2 regions of the Pseudomonas phytophila genome follow, and region 2 is predicted to be linked to the other one. Evidence: riboswitches for the same ligand, from Rfam matches in the RefSeq annotation. Region 2 holds a riboswitch; the other holds the start of a gene.
The links. A riboswitch is a leader RNA that binds a small molecule or an ion and turns the genes downstream of it on or off. The one in region 2 is predicted to bind manganese.
Positions count from the first base shown of each region.

Region 1: linked by a shared signal. The riboswitch ahead of K3169_RS24200 (TMEM165/GDT1 family protein) and the one ahead of mntP (manganese efflux pump MntP) in region 2 are both predicted to bind manganese.

Region 1 covers NZ_CP081201.1:5,351,016-5,360,564, reverse strand. Annotated here, with positions in the region: gene K3169_RS29885 (methyl-accepting chemotaxis protein) at 1-238, opposite strand, end outside; partial or broken gene K3169_RS29880 (HAMP domain-containing protein) at 350-553, opposite strand; gene K3169_RS24205 (M48 family metallopeptidase) at 1,865-2,683, shown strand; gene K3169_RS24200 (TMEM165/GDT1 family protein) at 2,816-3,400, opposite strand; yybP-ykoY riboswitch at 3,489-3,608, opposite strand; gene K3169_RS24195 (class I SAM-dependent methyltransferase) at 3,649-4,647, opposite strand; gene K3169_RS24190 (2-hydroxyacid dehydrogenase) at 4,876-5,841, opposite strand; gene K3169_RS24185 (LysE family transporter) at 5,962-6,591, shown strand; gene K3169_RS24180 (fatty acid--CoA ligase) at 6,863-8,539, shown strand; gene K3169_RS24175 (DUF1302 domain-containing protein) at 8,921-9,549, shown strand, end outside.
Region 2 covers NZ_CP081201.1:1,191,070-1,200,618, forward strand. Annotated here, with positions in the region: gene K3169_RS05160 (cytochrome b/b6 domain-containing protein) at 1-455, shown strand, start outside; gene K3169_RS05165 (sialidase family protein) at 494-1,792, shown strand; gene K3169_RS05170 (hypothetical protein) at 1,789-2,418, shown strand; gene K3169_RS05175 (LTA synthase family protein) at 2,442-4,475, shown strand; yybP-ykoY riboswitch at 4,709-4,880, shown strand; gene mntP (manganese efflux pump MntP) at 4,887-5,453, shown strand; gene K3169_RS05185 (methyl-accepting chemotaxis protein) at 5,602-7,107, opposite strand; gene K3169_RS05190 (NAD(P)/FAD-dependent oxidoreductase) at 7,553-8,851, opposite strand; gene K3169_RS05195 (MOSC domain-containing protein) at 9,134-9,549, opposite strand, start outside.

The sequences.
Region 1 (9,549 bases), 2.4 Mb from region 2:
TCGCGTTGATGTTTTCACTGTCGGCAGCGAGTGTCTGAACCACCCCTACAGCGCGGCCGATCTCCGACGCAAGGGCGCTGATGGAGTTCGAGGTGTTCTGTACGATTTTCATCCCCTGGCTGGCAGCGCCGTCGGCATGGCTCGCCGCTTGCGCCGCCTGGGTAGCGTTACGGGCGACGTCCTGCGCGGTGGCTGTCATCTGGTGAACAGCGGTGGCAACCAGTTCGATTTCCGACATTTGCTTATGCACGCCCTGATTGGTGCGTATGGCGATGTCGGCAGTGTGTTCCGAGGAGTCGCTGACCTTCTGCACAGAGGCGACCACCTGAGTGATCATGGCCTGCAGCTTGCTCAGGAACGTATTGAAGCGAATCGCGATCTGGCCGACTTCATCCACCCGGTCACTTTTCAGACGGCGGGTCAGATCGCCTTCGCCCTGGGCGATATCGTCCAGCATCAGCACCATTTGTTTGAGCGGTTTCGCGATACCGCGGGACACCAGCCAAATCACCACCAGTCCCAGTGCAGCAATAAGAAGACCGACCAAGGCCATACCGAACACGTCGTCTTTGCGTTGCTCTTCCAGGTCATCGTGAAGCTTCTTCACGTCCGTCATGACGGCCTCAAGAGGCACCTGAATCATCAAGGTCCAGCGCGCCTCGGTCGTGCCGATACTGAAGGGCATGTAGACCTCAATGTGGCCGTGGTCCCGGTCGATGTCGTAAAGCACCTCGCCTGCAGCAATCTTCTTCAGGTTCTCGACTTCGTTGGCATCAAGGATGGTCGTCGCTTTATCTCCCAGCTTGCTGGCGTCTTTGGTGTAAGCCACCAGCGAACCGCCAGTGGAGATCAATGCCATCTCACCTGCGCCGTCGTACAGTTTTTTGTCAGCGGTAGTCAGCATGTCCTGGATGAAGTTGACCGACAGGTCCGCGCCGACGATGCCTTGAAATGTTCCGTTGACCATGATGGGTTCAATGAAAGAGGACAGCATCACCATCTTGTCACCGACTTTGTAGGGCGCAGGGTCAATGACGCAGGGCTTTTTGGTATCGCGCGAGCACATGTAGTACTCGCTGGCGCGCACACCGGTGGAGAGCAATTTGGTGTCTTCCAGGCTGGCCAGTTTTTCCAGGGCCAGCGATCCATCGGTATTGCGATACCACCATGGCATGAAGCGACCGGTTGCCGGGTCGGCGCCGGTGGTGGATGAGCCAACGTAGGCAGCATCATCATTATTTAGCGCTTTCGGCTCCCAGCCGATGTAAGCACCCAGCACTTTCGGATTCTGTTCTACGGTGTGGCGCAGCATGTTGAGCAGTTGCTCACGGCTGGCTTTCAGCTGTGGTTCGCCTGCTTTGTCGGTAACGCCCAGCAATGCGTTGACTTGGGCCAGGCCTGCGGTGATCAGCAACGGCGCTTCCAGCTCGCGTTTTATCTCGCTGGCCTGGGTTTGAACCAGTGCGCTGAGACGCTGTTCCATGACATGTTCGAAGAGGGACTGAGTTCGCTCATCCATCAGTTCCTGAGTGCGTTCGTTAGCGAAAACCGAGTAGAGCACCAGGGCGGCGACGACAGAAAGGACAATCGCACCCGCCAGCGCTGCGATGGAAGACTGGATCGATTTGAACTTCATGAGAGCTCCATGCATGGCTTAACGCTATCTATCGCTATCGGCATTTATTTCTGGATTCATGAGTAACGGTCCGACAAATGGCGTGGATCGTGCCGATGTGTCGTTTACGGGTATGAGGCAAGCGGGAACCATAATGGGTCCGCGCGGACAAAGCCGCTGTCAGCCAGCATCTGGCGCATCCGTCGTTCACCGCCTAGGATGAGCGCCATGTTCAAAGGGAGATCCATCATGCGTCAGAAATTTGCTCTATGTGCCTTGAGTGCCGCCTTGCTGCTTGGCGGGTGTCAGGCCGTGAATACCACCAGTGGCGATTCGGTCGGTGTAGAGCGCAAGCAATACATGTTCAGCATGCTCTCGACCGATGAGGTCAATCAGATGTATGCCCAGTCCTATAAAGAAACCGTTGGCGAGGCGTCGACCAAAGGCGTGCTGGACACGACCAGCGCCAATGCCAAGCGCGTGCATGCCATTGCCGACCGCCTGATCGGTCAGGCACCCAAGTTGCGCCCGGATTCTGCGCAGTGGCAGTGGGAAGTGAATCTGATCAAAAGTGATGAGTTGAATGCCAACTGCGGACCCGGCGGCAAGATCATTTTCTACACCGGTCTGATCGACAAGTTGAAGCTGACTGACGATGAGATCGCGGCCGTGATGGGCCACGAAATCGCCCACGCCCTGCGCGAGCATGGACGCGAGTCGATGTCCAAGGCCTACGGCGTTGCGATGGCCAAGCAAGGGGCGGGTGCCATTCTGGGCCTGGGGCAGGACAGCATGGCGCTGGCCGATACCGTGGTGAATTACAGTCTGACGCTGCCTAACAGTCGCGGTAACGAAAATGAAGCAGATCTGCTCGGCCTGGAGCTGGCAGCCCGTGCGGGTTACAACCCGAATGCCGCTATCACCCTTTGGCAGAAAATGACCCAGAACTCAGGCGGTTCACAACCTGAATTCATGAGCACTCACCCGGCTTCGGAAAGCCGTATTGCTTCGTTGCAAGCCGCAATTCCCAAGGTGATGCCGTTGTATAACGCTGCCCCAAAATCCTGAGTTGAAGCGCTTTCTGTAGGACCGGCTTTAGCCGGGAGGATGCCAGTACACTCGTTGCATATTGTTATCTGGAAGAATGTCCTCCCGGCTGAAGCCGGTCCTACGGGTTCAACGAACAACGCTTTGCAGTTTCTAAACCCAGCCACTCACCTGCATTGCCTTGTAAACCGCAACCAGCGCGAGCACGAAGAAGGCGCCAGCCGCCAGACGGCGGATCAAGGTCAGCGGGAGTTTTTCGGCCGCGAAATTACCTGCCAGTACCACTGGCACGTTGGCCAGCAACATACCCAGCGTCGTACCCAGAATGACCAGCCACAGGTAGGAATATTGCGCGGCGAGCATGACCGTGGCGATTTGCGTCTTGTCGCCGATCTCGGCGATGAAGAACGCGATTAGCGTGGTCATGAACGGGCCAAACTTGCGTGCGGTATTGGCCTCGTCGTCATCCATTTTGTCTGGAACCAGCGTCCATAGCGCCGTCGCCGTGAAGCTCGCGGCGAGAATCCAGTGCAGGGTGGCGTCGGAGAAGAAGCTGCCAAACCAGGCGCCAACGGCACCGGCGGCGGCGTGGTTAGCCAGGGTTGCGGCAACGATGCCAGCGATGATTGGCCATGGCTTGCGAAAGCGAGCTGCCAGAATAAGGGCAAGAAGTTGGGTCTTGTCACCTATTTCGGCAAGCGCGACAACAGCGGTGGGGACCAACAGGGATTCCAGCATCAGGTTTTCCTAAGGGGCGGGTCGACACGGCTATGACACGTACAGCCTCCCCGCCCCGGGTAAGGTGTTCGTGTCATAGGTCTTGTCAAACCACCGATCCGTCTGAGCGGATTCGGGGTCGTACGCACCATGGTCTGAGGACCAAGTATGTTGATGCGTACCGGACGAGCATGGCGCTCGTGGGAGACTACTCCCCTAGGACGGAGCGGATTCTGCCTTCAGCTTTCGCTTTCGGCAAGTGCTTATTTTCAAGCCCGCTTGGCACGATAGATCCGGAAGCCGTTGCCCTCAGCCTTGATCGCACACACGCCAAAATGCTCCTCAATGATCGGTTGGTACTTCAGGAAGCTATTGGCAACTAGCCGCAGTTCGCCGCCTGATTTCAGATGTTGGCGTGCTTTTCTCAGCAGATTCTCGGTCGCTTTATAGTCGGTATGAACCCCGACGTGGAACGGCGGATTGCTCAGAATCGTGCTCAAACCCATGGGAGCTGCATCGATACCATCGCCCGTCAGGACTTCGGCCTCAAGGCCGTTTGCAGCAAGGGTCAGACGCGTACTGGCAGTGGCGAAGGCGTCCACATCAAGCATGATCACGTTGTTGTGCGGGTAGCGACGTTTTACCGCAGCGCCCAGCACGCCTGCGCCGCAGCCGAAGTCGAGCAAATTGCCGCTGGGCAGCTTGTCGATATTCTGCAGCAACAATGCCGAGCCACGATCCAGTCGACCCTGACTGAAAACGCCCGGCAGGCTGACAACCTTGAGTGGGCCATCCTCCATTTCGACTTCGTAGTGCTGGGCGAGGCTTTCCAGCGTTGCCGCTTTCGGAGCATCTTCAACGGTGACTTGCCACAGCTGACAATGGCGGGCGCTGTCGAGTTTGCGGGCTCGGCCAAACGGACTCAGCTGTTTGGCCGCAGCTTCGATACCGCTGCGTTTTTCACCGACCAGAAACAATTCACGTCCCGCCAGACGCGAGGCGAGGGCATTGAGCAAGTAGTTGGTCAGTTCTCGCGCCTTGGGCAAAAACACTACGGCGGCCTCGAATGGCTGCTCGGGGGCTGTTACTCCGAAATGGCTGCGACCTTCGAAGCGAGCGTCCAGCGCGGCTTGATCGCCCGCATGCCAGCACCATCCCTGCGCGTTTGGCAGGCGACCCAGCAAATCGTCTGCAGGCAGGCCCGCCAGCAGCAGGGAGCCCTGAAACAATTCGGCCTGACGGAGTAACACTTCACTGCGCGGGTCCATGGTGGGCTCCTCGAAAAAGCGCGGAGTCTAACAGTTTGGGTTGCCAGTCGGAGTTGTTAAGAATTGTGGAGATTCTATGTTGGCCTGCAAACACAAACCTGTGGGAGCGAATTCATTCGCGAAAGGGCCGGTGCATCCAATGTATGCCCGTCGGCTGAAGCACCGTATTCGCGAATGAAGTGGAGCGCCACCCCGATCACTCCCACATGGCAGGGCTTTATCGTGACATCAACTCACCACCCGAACCGGCTTGCCAGCGAAGAACCCCAGCGCATTCTCAGTCACCTGACTGACGATCCGCTGCCGTGCCTCATGAGCGCCCCAGGCACTGTGAGGCGTGATGATCAGGCGGGGAATGTCACCTGACAGCAGCGGATTATCCGCGGTAGGCGGTTCGACCGTGAGCACGTCGGTGGCGGCGCCGCCCAGGTGACCCTCACGCAGGGCATCAGCCAGTGCCTGCTCGTTGATCAGTCCGCCGCGGGCGGTATTGATCACATAGGCGTGAGGCTTGAGCAAGCTGAGCTCGTGAGCCCCCAGCATGTCGCGGGTGTCGTCGTTGAGCGGGCAGTGCAGCGTGAGCGCGTCGACCCGCGGCAACAGTTCTTCCAGCGGTAAACGATCCGGGCGGGCAGGGCGACCAGGGATTTGTCCCAGCAGTACGCGCATGCCAAAAGCTTCGGCCAGTTTCGCGACGGCGCTACCCAGTTCGCCATGCCCCAGCAAACCCAGGGTTTTGCCTTCCAGTTCGACGATGGGAAAGTCCAGCAGGCAGAACTGTTTCGACTTTTGCCACAGGCCTTGCTGCACCGCTTTCTGATAATCGGGCAGGCTGGTCGCCAGGGCCAACAGCAGCATCAAGGTGTGCTGCGCCACTGACGGCGTGCCGTAACCATGGCAATTGCATACGGTAACTCCGTGATGACGGGCCGCCACAAGATCAATGTTATTGGTCCCGGTGGCCGTCACCAGTACCAGCTTCAGCTCAGGGCATGCTGCGAACGTGTTGGAATCGATCACGATCTTGTTACTGATTGCCACTTGTGCGCCTTGCAGGCGCTCGATTACCTCATCTGCGCTGGTGCTGGCGTGCAGCGTCAGTTCACTGAAGCATTCACGCAGCTCGCTGAAGTCCAGATCGCCAAGATCCAACGACGTGTAATCGAGAAAAACTGCCTTAACGTGATTGTTCATCAGCTGTACCTGTTAATGGACGTATCGAAGCCTTAATGTGGCTAGCCTACCAGAGCGAAACGTCTGCTTACATTCCTGGCCAGTTTGCCTTTTGGCCAGATTATTTTTCGGAGTGTCCCCATGTACTGGCCTGAGTTTCTTACCGTTGCCTTGATTCACTTGCTCGCTGTCGCAAGCCCCGGCCCCGATTTTGCTGTGGTTGTACGTGAAAGCGTTGCCCATGGACGCAAGGCCGGCACCTATACCGCCATGGGTGTGGGTACGGCGATCTTTCTGCACGTCGGCTATTCATTGCTTGGGATTGGCTTGATCGTGTCGCAGTCCATCGTATTGTTCAACGCCCTCAAGTGGGCTGCTGCGGCTTATTTGCTGTACATCGGCATCAAAGCGCTCCGGGCCAAACCTGCCAGCGCCGGTGATGCGCCGGTCAATGTTGTTGCAGGCGAGCGCACGGCCCGTGGTGCATTCACCAGTGGGTTCATCACCAATGGCTTGAACCCCAAGGCAACGCTATTTTTCCTCTCGTTGTTTACCGTGGTGATCAACCCGCACACACCGATGTGGGTACAAGCCGGTTATGGCGTTTATCTGGCGGTTGCAACAGGCCTCTGGTTCTGCCTGGTCGCGCGGCTGTTCAGTCAGGAGCGCGTACGCGCAGGCTTTGCACGCATGGGCCACTGGTTTGATCGGGCGATGGGCGGTGTGCTGGTGGCGTTGGGGGTGAAGCTGGCGCTGACTGAAAGTCATTGATACAAATTCTTGCCCTATGCGATACAACGGTAGGAGCTGCCTAAGGCTGCGAGGCATTTATGCTGACACACCGCCATCGCAGCCTTCGGCAGCTCCTACAGATCCAATGTTTGCTGCCAGACAGCGTGGTGTCAGAAATACCGTCCCTCTTACAGATCGGAGCAGGCAGTATCCGGGTCGCAAATCATCCCTTCGGCTGATTTGACTGGCGAGGTACCGCTCTAGAGTCCATATTTCAAGCCACGCCTGTGTACTTTGAAAAGGAACTCTTATGCTACAGACCCGCGTTATTCCGCCAGCCGACGGTGCCTACCAATATCCTCTGTTGATCAAGCGGCTATTGATGTCAGGCAGTCGATACGAAAAAACCCGGGAAATTGTCTACCGCGACTCAGTCCGCTACACCTATCCAGTGTTGATTGAGCGCGTCTGTCGGCTGGCAAACGTACTCAGCGCGGCGGGGGTGAAAGCCGGAGATACAGTTGCTGTAATGGACTGGGACAGCCACCGTTACCTTGAGTGCATGTTCGCCATTCCGATGATTGGTGCGGTGGTTCACACCATCAACGTGCGGCTCTCGCCTGATCAAATCGCCTACACCATGAACCACGCCGACGATAAGTTTGTGCTGGTCAACAGTGAGTTCGTCGGCCTGTATCAAGCAATGGCCGGGCATCTGACCACGGTCGAGAAAACCCTGCTGCTGACGGACTTGCCCGAGAAGACCGCCGAGTTGCCGAACCTGATCGGCGAGTACGAGACGCTGCTGGCCCAGGCGAGCGACCAGTATGAATTCGAAGACTTTGACGAAAACTCTGTCGCCACCACTTTTTACACCACCGGCACTACGGGCAACCCCAAAGGCGTGTACTTCAGCCATCGTCAGTTGGTGCTGCATACCTTGGGACTTGCCACCGGTTTAGGCAGCATCGAGGGATTGCTGAATACCGGTGACGTTTACATGCCTATCACGCCAATGTTTCACGTTCACGCCTGGGGCATGCCTTATGCGGCGACCATGCTGGGGGTCAAGCAGGTTTATCCTGGCCGTTACGACCCGGAGTTTCTGGTCGAGTTGTGGCGCAAGGAGAAGGTGACTTTTTCCCACTGCGTGCCGACCATCATGCAGATGGTACTCAACGCGAAAAGCGCGCAGGGCGTCGACTTTGCTGGCTGGAAAATCATCATCGGCGGCAGCTCACTGAACCGGACACTCTATGAGGCGGCCAAAGCGCGGGGTATTCAATTGACGGCTGCTTATGGCATGTCGGAAACAGGCCCGCTGATTTCGGTTGCTCATTTGAATGACGAATTGCGTGCGGGTAGCGAAGACGAGCGCATCACCTACCGCATCAAGGCCGGCGTGCCTGGCGTATTGGTAGACGCAGCAATCGTTGACGAAGACGGCAATTTCCTCCCGGCTGACGGTGAAACCATGGGTGAGTTGGTGCTGCGTGCGCCCTGGTTGAGTGAGGGTTATTGCCGGGAGCCGCAGAAAGGCGCCGAGATGTGGGCCGGCGGCTGGTTGCACACAGGTGATGTGGCGACGCTCGACAGCATGGGTGTCATCGACATCCGCGACCGAATCAAGGATGTGATCAAGACCGGTGGTGAATGGATTTCATCTTTGGCGCTGGAGGATTTGTGCAGTCGCCATCCGGGGGTTCGCGAAGTCGCGGTAGTGGGCATCGCGGATCCGCAGTGGGGGGAGCGACCCTTTGCATTGCTGGTATTGCGTGAAGGGCATAGCGTTGAGGCCAGGGATTTGAAAGAGCATCTCAAGCCTTTCGTTGAACTGGGGCACATCAACAAGTGGGCAATCCCGCATCAGATTGCGGTTGTTACTGAAATTCCCAAGACCAGCGTCGGCAAGCTCGACAAGAAGCGAATGCGCCTGGACATCGCCGAATGGCAGAGTACCAATAGCGCCTTTTTGTCGACGCTCTGACAACTTCTACGCAATCCTGCAGGACCGGCTTTAGCCGGGAGGACATGGGGGCGCTACATTTCTTCCGTCAGCAATGCCGCCCTCCCGGCTAACGCCGGTCCTGCAAGAGCAAGGAATCGGCAAGTGCTTGCAGGCCAATAAAGAATCCTCCGACAAGTGCTTCCCAGAGCGTTTGAAGGTACAAATCACACTTTAGAGGGATCAAGCAGTGCGTTGGGCTGGCTATAGTCGATACAGGGGCTGCGTAAAAACCAATAACAAGGCGAATCGTTGTAACCTTCCGGGTTACCCGATGAGCGCTGGGCTGTCTTTCGAAAGATCGGCTGCCCGTTTTTAGCAGTACCACTGCCAAAACAATAAAAAACACATGGAGTAGCGTTGATGACATCAGCAAACCAGTTCTGGCGCCGGGCAAAACTGCCTTTGGCCGTCAGTCTCGCTTCTACGCTCGCCGGTCCTGCTTTCGGCGTCAGCTTCAACATCGGCGAAATCGAAGGCAAGTTCGACTCTTCGCTCTCCGTGGGCGCCAGTTGGTCTACCGAAAATGCCAACAAGAATCTCATCGGTTCGAACAACGGCGGGCATGGTCTGTCGCAGACATCCGATGACGGCCACTTGAACTTCAAACGCGGTGAAACGTTCTCGAAAATCTTCAAGGGCATTCACGATCTTGAGTTGAAGTACGGCGACACCGGCGTGTTTGTGCGCGGCAAATACTGGTATGACTTTGAACTCAAAGATGAGAACCGGGAGTTCAAGGACATCAGCGATTCCAACCGCAAGGAAGGCGCCAAGTCTTCCGGTGGGCAGATTCTCGACGCTTTCGTTTATCACAACTACAGCATCGGCGATGAGCCAGGTTCGGTGCGTTTCGGTAAGCAAGTGGTCAGTTGGGGTGAAAGTACTTTCATCCAGGGCGGCATCAACAGCATCAACCCGGTCGACGTGTCCGCGTTCCGTCGTCCAGGCGCCGAAATCAAGGAAGGCCTGATTCCGGTCAACATGTTTTA
Region 2 (9,549 bases):
ATGAGGCTGGTGACGATTGGCATGTCTGGCTGGGTTACTACGCGGTTGCCTGGCTGGTGGTGCGTGTGGTGTGGGGTTTCATCGGACCGCGCAGTGCGCGCTGGTCCGATTTCTGGCCGACGCCTGCGCGTTTGCGTGCCCATGTGAGTTCGCTGCTCAGGCGTCAGCCGGAACATCGGCTGGGGCATTCGCCGCTGGGCGCGCTGGTCATGGTGCTGATGATGGTGATGATTTTCGGCATCGGTCTGACGGGATGGTTGATGACCGAAGTAGATGCCTTGTGGGGCGCAGACTGGCCTCAGCAGATTCATGAAACGCTGGCTGACGGCCTGGCGTGGGTGGTGTGCCTGCATATAGCGGCGGCACTGTTTGAGAGTTATCAGGTGAAGGACAACCTGCCGTTGTCAATGATCACCGGCCGACGGCGGCCTCTCGCCGACGAGTCCCGTGATTGAGTCCAGACATTTTGCCTTCGCGGTTGTGATCAATACTCATGCGACTGACTTCTTTCAATGTACCTGTCTTGAGTGCATATCTTGCGCTCGCTCTGGTTTTCCTCGGCGCATGGCTCAGCCATCCGCAGCACAGGCTGTCCGGTTTCGCCGTTGCCCCGGTCCTCACACCGGCTTCAGGCGTTGCGGCTAAAGCCAGTTATAACACCCGCTTCGCATCGTCTGACCTGGATGATTTCGTACATTCCTCGGCAGTGACCGCATTGCCTGGTGGCGACCTGATGTCGGTGTGGTTCGCGGGCACTCGTGAGGGGGCGGGCGATGTCGAAATTCGCGCCTCGCGATTCGATGCGAGCTCAGGCGAGTGGGGCGATGAGCAAGTGCTAGCGACCCGTCAGTCCACTCAGGAGGGCACCGGTAAATACATTCGCAAACTCGGTAACCCGGTGGTTGCCCTGGCACCGGACCAGCGCTTGTGGCTGTTCTATGTGTCCGTATCGGTAGGCGGCTGGGCAGGCAGTTCAGTCAACGTGATGGTCTCCGAGGACATGGGTAAGAACTGGTCGCAGCCACGGCAATTGGTCACCTCGCCGTTTCTCAATATCAGCACCTTGGTGCGTGCCGCGCCGGTATTTCACGCCGACGGTTCGATCGGCCTGCCGGTTTATCACGAGTTTCTGGGCAAGTTCGCCGAATACCTTTACCTCAGCGCCAATGGCGATGTGATCGACAAATTCCGCATCAGCCGCGGCACGAACTCTCTGCAGCCAACCGTGGTGCCGCTGGATGACAAGCGCGCGGTTGCGTTGCTTCGCTACGCCGGCAATACGCATCACAAAGTGCTCGCCAGTCGCACCGAAGATGGCGGTCAGACCTGGAGCGAGCCGCTGCCCCTTGCGCCGAGCAACCCCAACTCTTCGCTGGCGGCCGTCGGTACCCCTGGCCGCGGCTTGTTGGTTGCGCTGAACGACCTGCGCGACGGTCGTTTCAAATTGAGCCTGTACGGCACGGACGAGCAGATGGATCACTGGACCTCTGTGATCGATCTCGACAAGTCCCCCGATCCGCAGGGCAATCCATTTTCCTTTGATGCCTACAAGGAAATCATCGGCGAAGGTTTCCGGGCCTCCAGTGGTGAACGCCGTCATCCGTTGGAGGAGGCGTTCCTGAGCAACCTCGATCAGCGCGTTTGCTCACCGCAAGGCTGCGATTTCGAGTACGAGTACCCGTACTTCATCCGCAGCCCTGAAGGCATCTACCACTTGGTGTATTCGTGGAATAACACCTTCATCAAACACGTCAGCTTCAATGAAGCCTGGCTGGCGGAGCAACTGCTGTGATGTCTCTATGGCAAGCCCATCTGTTTTTCAGTCTGGCGCTGTTCCTTCTGGTTGCACCGTTGGCACCGAGTCTGAAGTCACGCCTGATTATTCTGGCTGGATTTTCAGCCTTGGGCTTTGTCAGCCTCAATGGTCTTTCGCTGGCGGCCTATGTACGCAGCTTTACCGATGATCTGGCGATCACCACCGCGATTGTCCTTGTCTGGTTCAGCTTGCAGCGCCTGGGCATGAAACTGCCAGGAGTGGCTCGACCTGGCGCCGTCGTGGTGGTTGTTTTTGCTGCCCTGGCATTGGTCCTTTACCCGGCTACTTTGGGCCTCAGCTACAGCGATCCTTATCGTCTGGGCTTTAATCCGCGGCCCCTGATCATTGCTGTTGCGGTCATCGCGTTTGGTTTGTTGTACCTGCGTAATGGCCTGGGTGTGGTGATGCTGGCAGGCGCAACACTGGCCTTCGCGGTGCGCGGCAAACCTTCGGAAAACTACTGGGACTACCTGATCGACCCGTTGCTGGCGTTGTATTGCTTTGTGGCGCTGGTAGTGATGGTCGTGCGTGGCATCTATCGTCGCTGGCGCATTCGCCAGCCATTAACGCTATCAAACGGCAAGCCGGTTTCGGGCTTGTGAGTGCGACGTTCAAGGGGATGAAAATGGGGTGGCTGCAATCACGGCGCTTGCTGTATTGGCTGGGCGTGACCGTGCTGTTTTTCGTGCTGCTGAGCGTGTTGCGGCTGGTGTTTTTCTTCGGTTTTTCCGGCGTTGATCCTGCCAGTCTGAGCACTGACAACACGGTCGCACAGACGCTGGGCATCGGCTTCCGGTTCGACTTGCGTCTGGCTTTGCTGTTGGCGTTGCCTCTCGTTGTGCTGCTGTGGATTCCTCGCTGGAACCTGCTGAACGTCAAAACGATGCGTTGGTTGGCGCGGGTGTATCTGGCGGTTGTACTGGCGTTGGTCACTCTGGTTTACATCGTCGACTTCGGGCATTACGCGTATCTGGGTGTGCGGATCAACGCGAGCGTTATGCGTTATCTGGACGACGCGCAGATTTCCCGGGACATGCTCTGGCAAACCTATCCGGTGCTGTGGATCACCGCCAGTTGGCTCGCCGGTATCGGGGTCATAATCGCGGCCTTCATCGGGTTGGAGCGGCTGACCCTTGAGCGTCAGGCCAGGCCGATCAAGCGTTGGTCCGTCGCGTTTGGCGCAGTGCTCGTGACCATGGCCACGTTGTTGGGGCTGCTGGGACGGGTTGAAAACCTCAATCTGGAAAACCCGGTACCGCTGCGCTGGAGCGATGCGTTCTTTTCCGGCAACAGTCAGGTTGCCGCGCTAGGGTTGAACCCGGTGCTTTTCCTTTATGACACGCTCAAAGTCGGGCAATCGCGTTACGACGAAGACGTGGTGCGTGAGCACTATCCAGTGGTCGCTGATTATCTGGGCGTCGATAAACCAGACCCGCAAAGCCTGACCTTCAAGCGTCAGCAAGATGTGCAGCCATACAACGTAGCTGCCACGCGGCCGCCGAACGTGGTGTTTGTCATGCTTGAGTCCTTGGGCACCAGTGCGGTGGGGGCATACGGTAATCCGCTCAACCCGACCCCAAATCTGGATCGGCTGGCTCAGCAAAGCTGGTTCTTCCGGCATTTCTATGTGCCCGTGACGGGAACGGCCAAAACTGTATGGGCAAGCATTACCGGGGTGCCCGATGTGACCCGTCAGGAAACCGCGACCCGACACCCGATGCTGACCCGGCAAAACACACTGATCAACGACTTCAAGGGCTACGAGAAGCTGTACATGATTGGCGGCAACTCCGGTTGGGCCAACATGAATGCTCTGATCCGCCGCAGCATCGTCGACATTCGACTCTATGACGAGCGTGACTGGCATTCGCCTGTGGTGGATGTCTGGGGGATTTCCGATCTGGATCTGTTCAAGGAAGGCGACCGAATCCTGCGCGCGCTGCCCAAGGACCAGCCGTTCTTCGCCTATTTGCAGACGGCAGGCAATCACCGGCCGTTTACCATTCCCAAGGAAAACGACGGTTTTGAAGTCAGCAAACTGACCCTCGAACAAGTTCAGGCAGCGGGCTCGCGCAGCGTCGAGCAATACAACGCGGTGCGCTTGCTGGACTTCAATATCGGGCGGCTGATGGAACTGGCCAAGGCTGGCGGTTACTACGAGAACACGATTTTTGTCCTGTTTGGCGACCACAACACCCGTATCAGCCAGATCCCGCACATGCCTCCGGCCTTTGAACAGTTAGGCCTGGAGAGCAACAACGTGCCGATGTTGATCCACGCACCAGGCTTGATAGGGACAAAGGTGGTGGAAGAGGCGGTCGGGTTGGCGGACTTGTTGCCCACCGTGGCAGGTATGGCGGGTATTCCGTTCAGCAATGGCGCCATGGGGCGGGATATACAGCAACCTGCGCCGGAAGGAGAGCGTGTCGTGCCATTGGTATTGCGCGAAGGTACGTTCCCGTTAATTGGTGGCGTGACCCGGCATTTCCTCTTGCAGATGGAACACGACGGCACATCCCCGACGCTGCATGACCTGGCCTCGGCAACCCCGCTGGAGGATGTTGCCGGTCAGCATCCGGAGGAGTTCAGTCGCTTGCGTGCGTTGACCCTCGGGCTGCATGAAAGCGCGCGATTGATGTTGTACCGGAATGTGCAGTGAGCCTGGGCGTGGCTATGTCATCGCTTAGTCACTGCAACTCGATTGCTTGAACTGCAATGCATTTACCCGTGGGAGCTGGGCTTGCCCGCGATAAGGTATAGGTGATCTACCTGCAGAATCGAGGTGTCCTTATCGCGGGCAAGCCCAGCTCTCACAGAGAAAGTGTTCCTCCTGTACAACCGAAAATTTGTGAAGTGTTTGACGATATTTTCATGCCCGGAACGGGTATGATGCCCACCTTCGTTGGGGAGTAGCCTGCTGCTGAGTTATCTCAGGAGCGTTCGTATCAACATTCTCGGCAGCAGCCGTGGTACGAACACCTTTTTTGGTTGGCGAGACCAGCGACATATCCATGCCTAAAGTCGGGCGTGTGGATGTGTCGTTGACTCATAGCCCGACTGGAAGTAAACCGTGAGCCCCATTTCTCTCATATTCGTTGCCCTGGCCATGTCCACGGACGCTTTTGCAGCGGCCATCGGTAAAGGCTCCAGCCTGCACAAACCCCGTTTTATCGAAGCGCTGCGCACCGGTGTTATTTTCGGTGTGATTGAAGCCATCACGCCCGTCATCGGCTGGGCGATTGGCAATGCGGCCAGCAGCTTCGTTGAAAGCTGGGACCACTGGATCGCCTTCACGCTGCTGCTGGTTCTCGGCTTGCACATGATTTACAACGGCGTGAAGCAGGACGATGAAGAGCCCGAGGAGAAAGCGGGTCAGCATTCGTTTCTGATTCTGGCCGTTACTGCTTTCGCCACCAGCATCGACGCGCTGGCCGTCGGGGTTGGCTTGGCATTTGTAGACGTGAATATTCTGGTCGCAGCGGCGGCAATCGGTCTGGCGACCATGACCATGGTCACCATTGGTGTGATGCTGGGCCGGGTATTGGGCACCATGGTCGGCAAGCGCGCCGAGATTATTGGCGGTGTGGTGCTGATACTGGTCGGCGCGACGATCTTGTATGAGCACTTGTCGGCGTAGTCAACGCGAGCATTTTGTAGGAGCTGACGAGCAGCGCGAGGCTGCGAAGCATTCATCCTGGCAGACCGCAATCGCAGCCTTCGGCAGCTCCTACAGGTCCAGTATTTGCCGCGAGACAGCGCGGCAGAAAGAGATAGCGTCTCAGCAATTACAGCTGTTTTTTCACCGCAAACGCCGCGCCCAGCGCCTCAAGCCGGTTCGCCATCGGCGAGAGGTCTTTGCTGCACTGGACGAGGGTAACGACATCCGTGGCATTGTTCTGCGCAATGGCGTGGACCGCGGTCAAGCGATCATTGATACCCACCGATGCAGCGGATTGCTGCTCAGTGGTGCCTGCGATCAGTACGTTCAGCCGGCGGATCTCCAACACATCGGCAACGGTGCTTTTCAATAGCTCAGAGCCCAGTTGACTGGCCTGTACGCAACGACCGACTTCTTCGCCGCTGGTACGCATCGAGTCCGCTGCGGTGCGGCTTTCCTTCTGCAACGATTCAACGATCTGGCGAATTTCGTCCACCGAGCCTGCTGTCTTCTGCGCCAGGCCGCGAACCTCATCGGCCACTACGGCAAATCCGCGGCCCTGCTCACCGGCGCGGGCAGCCTCAATGGCGGCATTCAGCGCCAACAAATTGGTTTGCTCGGCGATTTCACGGATTACGTTGATCACCTTGCCAATCTTTTCTGCCTGTTCGGCCAGCGACTGCACGCTCAGATTGGCGCCGCTGATGGAGGACTCCAGGTTGGCGATATCCTTGCTGGCCTGATCCACCGACTCACGACCTTTTACCAACTGATCATTGGCTTTGTTGGCACCCTGATGAGCCTGGCTGGCGTGTTGCGAGATGTCGTCCAGAGCCGTGGTAAGCGACTGCATGGCGTCGACCATACGAGTGATTTCCGCCAGTTGCTGCTGCGCGCCTTTGTCCAGCGTTTCGCCGGTGACAGAGAGCTTGCGACCCATGTCGCTCAACCCGCGGGTCTCGTGAATGACGCCGCCAACGGTGTGGGTGATTAACGTCAGGAAATCATCAAAGCGCTGTGCAGAGTGTGTGCCGGCACGATTTTCAGTGACGGCTGTTCTGTTATCCAGGCGCGTTGCCGCCTGCAGGATCTTGTCCAGCAGATCCTGGCTTTCTTTGGCCGCGCTATAGCTGTGAATGGCGAGATAAATCAGGATGGCGCTTTCCGCGACGACATAGGCCGCGTGAATGAAGATCACACCCCAGCCGCCGTGATGTTGCATCACGTACACCGGGTAGCCTTGATGTTGCAGCACATGAAACAACAGGTGGTGAACCGCGATGGTGGCCGCAGCGACAACGATGGGCAGCCAGTCCCGGTAAAACGTCAGGACGGCCAACAGCGCGAAAATCCCGAAGTGGACTTCAATGACGCCTTGGGTCTGGTTGATGTGCAGGCCCGCCATGACCATCAGGGCCACGCCCGTCAGGCAACGAAACAAGCGGGTGCCACGCAGTGTCGGGTAAAGCGCGGTCATCGCCAGAGCGGTGCCGCCACCGACCAGAATGGCCTGGCCAAAGGTCGAGTAAATAGTCGCCAGCCCCAGGGCGTAGACAAAACATATCCACAGGAGCCCTAGCATGATGCGGTCGGCTTTACGGTAATGATCAGTGAAGCGGGGCACCGTCGACATAACGCAAATCCTCAACATCCATTTCATGAAACCGCATGGACGCCGAGTATGCCTGTGTCGGTTGGACTAAAGAAGCGGAATGCCATTACTGGTGCAGTTGCTGCACACAATGGATCTGGGGGAGGGGCGCTGTCGTGCGCCAAACGCGGACCTGTGGGAGATTCTATGATCGCCTGCAATCCCGTAGGACTGGCTTTAGGCGGGAGAGCGGTATTTCTGGCGAATAATATGTGGTGAATGTCCCGACGCTCTCCCGGCTAAAGCCGGTCCTACTGAATAGCGCGGTCTATGTGGGAGCGAGGCTTGCCCGCGATGAGGCTGGACGCGACCTAAAGTGAACCGCGTCCAGCCTCATCGCGGGCAAGCCTCGCTCCCACATAGCCCAGAGTTTGCTGCGCTAATGCGCGGCATCGGAGATCAGGTAGCTACAGAAAAAGAGCGGTTATTAATGCAGCTTCATCCGCGGCTCGGTCCCTTTGCCGATACGGCTGCCGAGCATCAGCATCAGCGTGCGGAAGGTGCCGTAAAGCGCCATCTGGTGCATGCGGTACAGGGAAACGTAGAACATCCGCGCCAGCCAGCCTTCGAGCATGACGCTGCCGGTCAGGTTGCCCATCAGATTACCCACTGCCGAGAATTTCGACAGCGATATCAGCGAGCCGTAATCGGTGTATTTGTATTCCGGCAGCGACTTGCCTTCGATACGCAGCTTGAGGGATTTGACCAGCAGTGACGCTTGCTGATGCGCCGCTTGTGCGCGAGGCGGCACGTTACGGTCCGAGCCTTTCTGTGGGCAGGCTGCGCAATCGCCGAACGCGAAGATGTTTTCGTCGCGTGTGGTCTGCAGCGTTGGGAGCACTTGCAGCTGGTTGATGCGGTTGGTTTCCAGCCCGTCGATTTCCTGCAGGAAGGCCGGTGCACGAATGCCTGCCGCCCAGACCTTGAGCGTGGCCGGAATCACCAACCCACTGGCGGTGATCAGCGAGTCGGCCGTGACTTCACTCACGGCGGCATCGGTCAGCACCGTAACGCCGAGTTTCTCCAGGGTTTTATGCACCGGCCCGCCGATGCGTTCAGGCAATGCAGGCAATACCCGCGGGCCTGCTTCGATGACAGTGATGCGCAGGTTTTCCGGCTTGATCTTGCCCAATCCGTAAGCCGCGAGTTCGTGAGCCGCGTTGTGCAGTTCAGCCGCCAGCTCGACGCCAGTAGCACCTGCACCGACGATGGCCACGGTGATTTCCTGGGTGTGGTCGACTTGCCCGGCGTGAGCGCGCAGGTAGTGGTTAAGCAACTGCTGGTGGAATTTCTCAGCCTGCTTGCGCGAATCAAGGAACAAGCAGTGCTCGGCGGCGCCAAGCGTGTTGAAGTCGTTTGTGGTGCTGCCTACCGAAATCACCAGCGAGTCGTAATCCAGGCTGCGCGCAGGAACCAGTTCCAGACCGTTTTCATCCAGCGTGGCGGCCAGATGAATTTGCCGCGCCTCACGGTTCAGTCCCGTCATTTTGCCGAGCTGGAACTGAAAGTGGTTCCACTTGGCCTGAGCCACATAATTCAGCTCATCCTCATAGGAGTTGAGCGAACCTGCCGCGACTTCGTGCAGCAGCGGTTTCCAGATGTGGGTCAGGTTGGCGTCGACCAGGGTCACGCTTGCCGTGCCTTTCTTGCCCAGGGTTTTACCCAGGCGGGTCGCCAGCTCCAGACCGCCAGCGCCGCCGCCAACGATGACAATACGATGAGTCATAGGGATATCTCATAAGGTTTAAGGAATTCGGGGGGAGTGAGTTGATCCTCGCGAGCGCTGTCTTGCTGCTGCTCAGAGCGTCAGATAACTCAACAAAAGGCTCGACACGTCCAGGCCAACCACCATTGCAGCCACCCCGAAAAGGAGCAGCCAGGGACAAATGGCCGGCGCTCGACTTGGTCGTGGGGGCTTGCAGGTACTCTTCGACACATGCTTCGACACGCGTTTGGTCGTTGGGTTTCAGGCGACTGGACATGAGCGTCTCAGAAAAGGGCGCAGCGGTTATTCGGCAATCAGTTCCAGCGGTTCGACCCGCAGCGAATCGTCCAGACGAATGATGCCGCTTTGTATCACTCGCGCAGTAATTCCGCCATGCCCACGTACTGCCTGAAAGGTGCCGTGCCCAAGACGCTGTTCCAGCCGGGCGCAAGGCTGGCACCAACCGGTGGTTTCCAGAATGGCCTGACCGATCTTGAAGCGACGCCCCTTGAGGCTGAACAGATTGATACCGCTGATCACCAGATTGCGGCGCAGGTCCTGAGGCACGATGGGTTGATCTTCGGGTCGGTTCAGCAGGGAGCTGACCACCGCCAGATGCTCCCATTGAATCAACGTGACCTGCCGCGCATTGCGTGGGCCGGGGCGCGCATGGTCGCCGGTCAGGCCGGCTTCGCGACGTGCTTCCACCGCATCCAGCT